2 regions of the Serratia proteamaculans genome follow, and region 1 is predicted to be linked to the other one. Evidence: predicted binding sites of a transcription regulator. Region 1 holds the regulator's gene; the other holds the start of a gene.

Region 1 (4,713 bases):
GTCAAAGGCGATAGGTTGGTCGAGACGGATAAACACGCCAACGGCCCGCAGTGTGTCCTCTTCCAGTTTGCCGTGGGGAATCGCGATACCGTTGCCGATACCGGTGCTGCCCATGCGCTCGCGGGTGAGAACCGCGTCAAACACCACCTGTGGTGACAGGTTGAGCTGCTTGGCGGCCAGTTCGCTGATAATTTCCAAAGCCCGTTTCTTGCTGGTGCAATGGACGGAACTTCTGGTGCACTCGATGTTTAACACCGAGCTTAATTGCATTGTTTCGTTGTTCATCTCATCTTCACTTAAAACCACACCAGCAAGCAGGAGGCTTGTGAGGTGATTTTTCGCCTTGTTTAACCCTTGATGGCTTATCGGCGCGATACCCATACAGGTAACGCGCCGATGGCCGAGGCTACGTTTGAGCCGTACCCGCTGACGGAAACGGCCCAGAATGTCAGTGTTGTTTCAGTTTGTCTTTATGTTTGTTCAATTGACGTGCCAGCTTGTCGATCAGGCTGTCAATTGCGGCATACATGTTCTCGTCTTCCGAGGTGGCGTGCAACTCGCCTCCATTCACGTGCACCGTTGCTTCCGCAATCTGCTGCACTTTTTCCACACTAAGAACGACATACACCTGATTTATGCGATCAAAATACTGTTCGAGTTTAGCGAACTTGGTGTTCACGAACTCACGCAAAGGTTCGGTGATTTCGATGTGGTGTCCGGTAATGTTGAGCTGCATAATGTCTTCCTTCTCAATAGAGGTCAAACCAACTGTTTACGTTGGTTGGACGGCGGGATGGACAAAGACTCTCGGTACTTGGCGACGGTACGCCGCGCCACGATGATCCCCTGGTCGGAGAGCAGGGTAGCCAGCTTGCTGTCGCTGAGCGGTTTGGCGGGGTTTTCCGCCGCGATCATTTTCTTCACTACTGCCCGGATCGCCGTAGAGGAAGCTTCGCCTCCGCTGTCGGTATTCACATGGCTGGAGAAGAAATATTTCAATTCGAAAATGCCGCGCGGACTGTGCAAAAACTTCTGCGTGGTCACGCGTGAAATTGTCGATTCATGCATCTCCACGGCCTGGGCGATATCCGCCAACACCATGGGCTTCATAAATTCAGCACCCTGTTCAAAGAACGCCTGTTGCTGCTCGACGATGCAGCGTGAGACTTTCAGCAGGGTGTCGTTTCGGCTTTCCAGGCTTTTGATCAGCCATTTTGCTTCCTGCAGATTGCTGCGGATGTACTGGCCGTCGCTGTCGTTACGCGCGCTGTTACCCATTGCGGCGTACTTCTGGTTGATCTTCAAGCGTGGAATGCTGTCGCTATTGAGCTCAACCGTCCAAACATCTTGCACCTTACGCACCAACACGTCCGGGATCACGTACTCGGATTCGCCGGTATTGATCGACTGGCCCGGACGCGGATCGAGAGACTGAATCAGCTGCATCGCTTCTTTCAGTGTATCTTCTTTTGAGCGGGTTGTTCGCATCAGACTGCGAAAGTCGTGGTTAGCCAGCAAGTCCAGATGTTCGCTGATGATCAGGCGTGCTTCAGCCAGGTATGGCGTGTCTTTGGCATACTGGGAAAGCTGAACCAGCAGACAATCGCGCAGATCGCGCGCGGCGACGCCAACCGGATCAAAACGCTGTACGCGCTTCAATACCGCTTCGACTTCGTCCATTGTCACATTCTCGTCACCGATGCTCTCCAGAATGTCTTCCAGTGGCACGGTGAGATAGCCGGTGTCATCAACGGCGTCGACGATCGAGGTGGCGATAGCGGCATCGGTATCGGAGAACGGCGTCAGATCCACCTGCCACATCAGGTAGTCCTGCAGGGTCTGGGTGGTTTCGCCCTGATACACCGGCAGTTCATCGTCACTGTAATCGGTACGGGTACCGGATGGCGTACCGGCGGTGTAGATTTCATCCCAGGTGGCGTCCAGCGGCAGCTCTTCGGGCATGTCCTTCTGTTCCAGCGCCTCGCGGGTATCCAAACCTTCGGTTTCGACGGTCTCTTTGGCGTCGACTTCTTCGTGCAGATCGGTCTGTTCAAGCAATGGGTTGCTCTCTAACGCCAGCTGTATCTCCTGCTGGAGCTCAAGCGTGGACAACTGCAGCAGGCGGATAGCCTGCTGGAGCTGGGGGGTCATGGCCAGTTGTTGGCTAAACCTGAGTTGCAAACCTTGCTTCATAATCTTCAGTCTACTTCCGTTAACAGTCGTCCATCAGGACGCGCTGGCACTCAGAGGCGGAATTCTTCGCCCAGATAAACGCGTTTCACCTGCTCATCGGCCAGAATAGCATCCGGCGTGCCGTGAGCAATCAGTTTGCCCTGGCTGACGATATAGGCGCGTTCACACACGTCCAGCGTTTCGCGCACGTTATGGTCGGTGATCAGCACGCCCAGGCCGCTGTCACGCAAGTGCTCGATAATTTTTTTAATGTCGATAACGGAAATCGGATCAACCCCGGCGAAGGGTTCATCCAACAGGATGAATTTCGGGTTAGCCGCCAGGGCACGGGCGATCTCGACGCGGCGGCGTTCACCACCGGACAGCGCCTGGCCCAGGTTGTCGCGCAGGTGGGTGATATGGAATTCTTCCATCAGCTCTACCGCACGGTCTGCACGCTGCTCACTGCTGAGATCGTCACGGATCTCCAGTACGGCCATCAGGTTGTCATACACGCTGAGGCGGCGGAAGATCGACGCTTCCTGCGGCAAATAGCCGATGCCACGACGCGCACGGGCGTGCAATGGCAGCAGACTGATGTCTTCTTCGTCAATCACGATACGTCCGGCATCACGCTGAACGATACCTACCACCATGTAGAAAGTGGTGGTCTTGCCGGCGCCGTTTGGCCCCAGCAGGCCGACGATCTCGCCGGATTTCACTTTCAGGCTGACGTCTTCAACAACTTTACGGCCCTTGTAGGCTTTCGCCAGGTTTTCTGCGATGAGTGTAGCCATAGGTGATTAGTTACTCTTCTTTTGCCCGTTTTTGTCTTGCAACTGCGACGGTACCAGAACCGTAGTCACGCGTTTGCCTTTATCGCTGAACGCCTGCATTTGCTGCTGTTGCACCAGATAGGTGATGCGATCGCCTTTTACGTTGCTGTCGAGCTGCTCCAGATAGGCGTTCCCGGTCAGGGTCACCAACTGCGACGCCACATCGTAACGGACTTTCTGCGCATGGCCTTTTACCGGCTTGCCGCTGTCTTGCATCTGATAGAAGGTGACCGGATTACCAAAGGCTTCGATATAAGTCTTGTTCTGATCGCCGTCCGGCCGGGTCACCACCACCTTGTCCGCTTTGATATCGATAGTGCCCTGCTTGATCACCACGTTATCGGTAAAGGTGCTGACGTTGCTCTGCATATCCAGAGACTGTTTCAGCGAGTCGATGCTCACCGGTTGGTTGGAGTCGGACTTCAGTGCCCAGGCTGGGGCGCTGGCGGCCAAAATCAAGCTGCCGATCAACAGATTACGGCTTTGTTTGTTGGTTCTGAATTTCATAGTTGGTCTTAACCTTATCAATCAACTCAGCGGTTTTGGCCCGCAGGTTCCCACGCATTTTCATGCCGTTAGAGGTGAAGTTCGTCCCGTAGAGCGTCACTTCGTCATCCGAAGCCACATCCTGGGTCACCAGGTTCACCTGAGCATTGTCCGTTTTAATTTTTTCCAGCTGTGAGGTGGTGGTCAGGCTGTTCACCTCGACATGGCCGTAAAGATACAGCATCCGGTCTTTAGTCAGTTTGGCGCGATCGGCGCGAACTGACCAGGTAGCCACCGCGTTTTCATCAAACAGCGTCATCACCGGCTGGGTAAACCAGCTTAATTCATCGGCGGTATAATACTTGACGTCTTCCGCCACCAGCTTGTAGCTCAGCTTGCCGGTCGGATTGTACACTATGGTGACCGTATGCTGGCTCTGATAAGTCGGATCCTGGCTGTTAGCCGGTCCCGGCGCGGCATCGTCATTGACATCAGTCATGTTCCAGCCAATCAGCGCCAATGCGATCACCGCCAGCAGGATGGTGATCCAAAGTTTGGTTTTACTCATATCGACAGCCCTTTGGCGTCCTCCAGCTTGTTCTGAGCCAAAAGAATAATGTCACACAGCTCGCGCACCGCACCGCGGCCGCCGGCAATGCGGGTAATATAGTGGGCGCGTGGCAACAGCAGCGGGTGTGCATCTGCCACCGCAACCGACAGGCCAACCTGCGCCATCACCGGCCAGTCAATCAGGTCGTCGCCAATATAGGCTACCTGATCTGCCGTTAGCGACAGTGTATCCAACAGTTCGCGGAAGGCCAAAAGCTTATCGGATTGCCCCTGATAAAGGTGGGTAATACCGAGGGTCTTTGCCCGATCTTCCAGCAGCTTGGCAGAGCGGCCGGTGATGATCGCCACTTCAATATCCGAGGTTTTCAGGCAGCGGATGCCGTAACCGTCACGTACGTTGAAGGCTTTTAACTCTTCGCCGTTGTTGCCCATGAAGATCAGGCCGTCTGACAGCACGCCATCGACATCACAAATCAGTAGGCGGATTTTGCCGGCACGCGCCATGACGTCTTGTTCTACAGGCCCGTAGCAGGTTTCAACCAGACTCATTGAGTTCTCTTCCATAATTAAACGACGCCGGCGCGCAGCATGTCATGCATATGTACCACACCCAGCAATTGGTCGCCATCGGCAACCAGCACTGCGGTGA
Region 2 (4,713 bases), 1.4 Mb from region 1:
GCAATGTCGCTGGCTCGCTCGCGCAACGGTGGCACGAACAGCGGAAACACGCTCAGCCGATGGTATAAATCCAGCCGGAATGCCCCATCAACCGCCGCCTGTTTGAGATTACGATTAGTGGCCGCTAAAATTCGTACATTAACGCGCTTGACCCGATCATCCCCCACTCGCTGGAGATCGCCGTATTGGATCACCCGCAACAGCTTGGCCTGCAGCGACAGTGAAAGCTCACCAATCTCATCGAGAAACAGAGTGCCATTGTCCGCCATTTCAAATTTGCCGGCGCGGTGCTGAATGGCACCGGTAAATGCCCCTTTGACGTGGCCGAACAGTTCGCTTTCCGCCACGCTTTCCGGCAGAGCGGCGCAGTTAAGGTAGACCAGCGGGTTGGCAGCCCGCGCCGATCCCTGATGGATCGCCCGCACCACCAGCTCTTTACCTACCCCGGTCTCTCCGGTGATCAAAACGTTGAGTTCGGAACCGGCAACGATGCTGATTTCCTGCTTAAGTTGCTGCATAACCGGCGAAAGTCCGATGATCTCATCATTTTCTCTAGGCGTGCTTACCCCTTGCGATGCCAGCGGAGACAACGCCTGCCTCTCCAAGGCTTCAACCAATAACGCATTGTTTAGCGCCCCCGCCGCTAATGCACTGATTAACCGTAGTTCTTCATCGCTGAAGCGATCAAATTGCAGCGGGTCCAGACTGTCAAAAGTCAACGCACCGATTAAATCCTGTTCGGCAAACAAGGGCAGTCCAATGCAGGCATGAACCTTAAGTTGGTCATGGCCGGGGATCAAACCATCGTAGGGGTCCGGTAAATCGCTATCCGCGGGGAAACGCACCACGTCACCGGCGCGGGCAATCGCTTCCAGGCGCGGATGGGCATCCAGCGCAAAGCGTCGCCCCAGAACATCCTGAACCAAACCGTCAATCGCCAATGGGCGGAACTGCTGCCCTTCAAAGCGCAGTAAGGCCGAAGCATCACAGCGCAGCAGGCGGCGCAAACTGTTGATCAGGCGTTGAAAGCGGTCGCCTTGTGTCAGGCCGCTTTGTAATTCGATAGCGATGGTGGCAAGGGACTGTATGGAGAGGGTCATAATGTCATTCCGACACTTAATTGTCATATGGACAATGTTACGCCTATGTCAGAATGACATCAATAAATAATTATCACATAAAAAACAACAATATAAAAACTGGCACGCTGTTTGCTAATTACAAGTATCGAAACCCAGTAAACGACAATAAGGTAATGAGCATGGCAATTCAGGTGAAAAATAATATCCAGTGGGTCGGTCAACGTGACTGGGAAGTGCGTAATTTTCATGGGACAGAATACAAAACCTTGAAGGGCAGCAGCTATAACAGCTATCTGATCCGTGAAGAGAAAACCGTGTTGATCGACACGGTGGACCATAAGTTTAGCCGTGAGTTTGTACAGAATCTGTCAGCGGAAATTGATCTCAAAACGCTGGATTACATCATCATCAATCACGCAGAAGAAGATCACGCCGGGGCGCTGACCGAGTTGATGGCGCAAATCCCGGGAACGCCTATCTACTGTACCGAAAATGGCATTGATTCAATCAACGGTCACCATCATCACCCAGAGTGGAACTTCCACGTAGTCCACACCGGTGACAGCCTGGATATCGGTAATGGTAAACAGCTGATCTTCGTTGAAACGCCGATGCTGCACTGGCCGGACAGTATGATGACCTACATGACTGGCGATGCCGTGCTGTTCAGTAATGACGCCTTTGGCCAGCATTACTGCGATGAGCATCTGTTTAATGATGAGGTTGATCAAAATGAATTGTTTGAACAATGTCAGCGTTACTACGCCAATATCCTGACCCCGTTCAGCCGGCTGGTGACACCAAAAATCAACGAGATCCTCGGTTTCAACCTGCCGGTAGACATGATTGCCACCTCACACGGCGTGGTATGGCGCGATAATCCGACGCAAATTGTGCAGCGCTATTTAGAGTGGGCGGCGGATTATCAGGAAGATCGCATCACCATTTTTTACGACACCATGTCCAACAACACCCGCATGATGGCGGACGCTATTGCACAGGGCATCAACGAAGTTGATCCGCGGGTGGCGGTGAAGATTTTTAACGTGGCGCGTCATGACAAAAACGAAATCCTGACTAACGTGTTCCGTTCCAAAGGCGTATTGGTGGGTTCGTCGACCATGAATAATGTGATGATGCCAAAAGTTGCCGGGCTGTTGGAAGAGATCACCGGGCTGCGTTTTCGCAATAAGAAAGCCTCGGCCTTCGGCAGCTACGGCTGGAACGGTGGCGCGGTAGACCGTATTCAAACCCGTTTGATGGACTGTGGTTTTGAAACCACGCTGGCATTGAAAGCCAAATGGCGTCCCGATGGCGATATGCTGGCAGTCTGCCGTCAACATGGTCGGGATATCGCTCGTCAATGGGCTTTAACCTCCTTGCCTTTGACGACGGCAGCCCCAGCGCCTGCAGCTGCCGTCGCTCAGCCACAGCCACAACCACAGCCACAGCCACAACCACAACCACAACCACAACCACAGTCTGAAGTACCCTGCGCCAATGTCGATACCGATACCAACGCCGATGCCGATCTCGGGCCGCGCATGCAATGCAGCGTCTGCCTGTGGATCTACGATCCAACGTTGGGCGAACCCATGCAAGATGTGGCCCCCGGAACCTGCTGGCAAGATGTGCCGGATGATTTCCTGTGCCCGGAATGCGCAATGGGCAAAGACGTGTTCGATCCCCTCGCTTCGGAGGCAAAATGAACCCTGGCATTCTGATCGTTGGCTCCGGCTTTGCCGCCCGACAGCTGGTAAAAAATCTGCGCAGGCTCAATAGCGAGGTTCCGATCCGCCTGATTGCCGCCGACAGCTGTGATGAATATAACAAACCTGAGCTGAGCCATGTGATCAGCCAGAATCAAACTGCAGATGCCTTAACGCGGCAAACCTGCGGCAGCTTTGCCGAACAGTTCCAACTGACGTTACACCCAAACACGCGGATCACGGATATTGATACTCAGCATAAAAGGGTGTGCAGCGGCGAGCAAAGCTGGCAGTACGACAAACTGGTTTTGGCGGTCGGTGCTTCGGCTATCGTACCGCCGGTGACCGGCAATGAACTGATGCTGACGCTCAACAGCCAGCAGGAATATCGCGACGGCGAATTGACACTGCTTCAGGCGCAGCGAGTGCTGATCCTGGGCGGCGGCCTGATCGGGTGTGAATTGGCGATGGACATGTGCCGGGCCGGTAAACAGGTCACCCTGGTGGACAGATCCGGCAGCCTGCTGTCGGCACTGATGCCGATTGAAGCCAGCAGCCGTTTGCACCATTGTCTGCAACAGATGGGTGTCGAAGTGCTGCTCAACCAGCAACTGAGCGCCTTGATACAACAAGACGGTGGCATACAGGCAACGCTGGGGAATGGACGTCAATTATCGGTTGATGCGGCGATCGCGTCGGTCGGACTGCGCCCGAACGTTGGGCTGGCGCGCCAGGCTAATCTGCAGGTGGATCGCGGCATCCGGGTGAATAATCGCTTACAGACCTCGCAGATCGATGTGTACGCCCTCGGCGATTGCGCAGAGATTGATGGCCAACTGCTGCCATTCCTCCAGCCGATACAGTTTAGCGCCATGGCCCTGGCGAAAAATCTGCTGGGTGCCGAGGAAGGCGTGAAGCTGCCGGCCATGCTGGTCAAGGTGAAAACCCCCAGCCTGCCGCTGCACCTGGCAGGGGAAACCCATCGTCAGGATTTGAGCTGGAACATTGTCGCCGAACAACAGGGCATGATTGCCAAAGGTTTTGATCGGCAACAACAGTTGCGCGCGTTTATCGTTAGCGAAGACCATATGAAACTGGCCTTCGGCTTACTGAAAGAATTAAACGCCCTGACAGCAGAAAGTTGATGATGACCCACCTGCACACTCTGAGCATTTAACGATGCCCTACGCCAACTGGGGTTAATCAGTTGGCGTAGCCCTTAAAATAGATTAGTTTTAAGCTCTGACTTACTCCGGCACTGGATGCTATGACTATCAATTCCCCCCTACCACAAGCTGTTTCCAGCCCTGTTACGCGCCACGCTATTTTCCTGGTTGCTACCTTGTCACCCGCCCCTGCACAGCTCGCAACGGTGCGTGGCTGGTGCGCTGATATCAGCGGTGTGATCCGTTCCGTCGGCAAAAGAGCCCCGGCAGGAAACTTGTCCTGCGTCTGCGGATTTGGCTCAATGGCCTGGGATCGGTTATTCGGCCAACCCCGTCCGGCACAACTTCATCCCTTTGGCGCAATAGGCTCCGGCGACCGCGTGGCTGTCTCAACCCCCGGCGACATCCTGTTGCATATCCGCGCCGACGAGATGGATCTGTGCTTCGAACTGGCCACCCAGTTAATGAACAAGCTCGGCGACGCCGTGACGGTGATTGAGGAAGTGCACGGCTTCCGTTACTTCGACCAGCGCGCGATGATTGGCTTTGTCGACGGCACCGAAAACCCGGAGGGAAATGACGCAGTCAACTACACGGTGATCGGTGATGAAGATGGCGCGTTTTCCGGCGGCAGTTACGTGCTGGTGCAGAAATATCTGCATGATATGAAAGGCTGGAATGCCCTGCCCGTCGAAACGCAGGAGGGCATTATTGGCCGCCACAAGCAATCCAATATTGAACTGGATGAAGACGTGA

Evidence for each region. Region 1 encodes sigma-54, which starts transcription at its own class of promoters, with help from an activator protein. Its sites were predicted from a motif close to GTTGGCACANNTTTCGCTNT; they were not measured.
Region 2: norV (anaerobic nitric oxide reductase flavorubredoxin) is a predicted target of sigma-54. The motif match lies at 1,199-1,218, and genes of this name have one in related genera.

What each region holds. Positions count from the first base shown of each region.
Region 1 covers NZ_OX461105.1:4,791,687-4,796,399, reverse strand. The annotation lists gene ptsN (PTS IIA-like nitrogen regulatory protein PtsN) at 1-285, opposite strand, end outside; gene hpf (ribosome hibernation promoting factor) at 449-736, opposite strand; gene rpoN (RNA polymerase factor sigma-54) at 760-2,193, opposite strand; gene lptB (LPS export ABC transporter ATP-binding protein) at 2,244-2,969, opposite strand; gene lptA (lipopolysaccharide ABC transporter substrate-binding protein LptA) at 2,976-3,515, opposite strand; gene lptC (LPS export ABC transporter periplasmic protein LptC) at 3,484-4,062, opposite strand; gene kdsC (3-deoxy-manno-octulosonate-8-phosphatase KdsC) at 4,059-4,613, opposite strand; gene kdsD (arabinose-5-phosphate isomerase KdsD) at 4,631-4,713, opposite strand, start outside.
Region 2 covers NZ_OX461105.1:3,376,174-3,380,886, forward strand. The annotation lists gene norR (nitric oxide reductase transcriptional regulator NorR) at 1-1,100, opposite strand, end outside; gene norV (anaerobic nitric oxide reductase flavorubredoxin) at 1,262-2,791, shown strand; gene norW (NADH:flavorubredoxin reductase NorW) at 2,788-3,936, shown strand; gene QOT07_RS15765 (Dyp-type peroxidase) at 4,059-4,713, shown strand, end outside.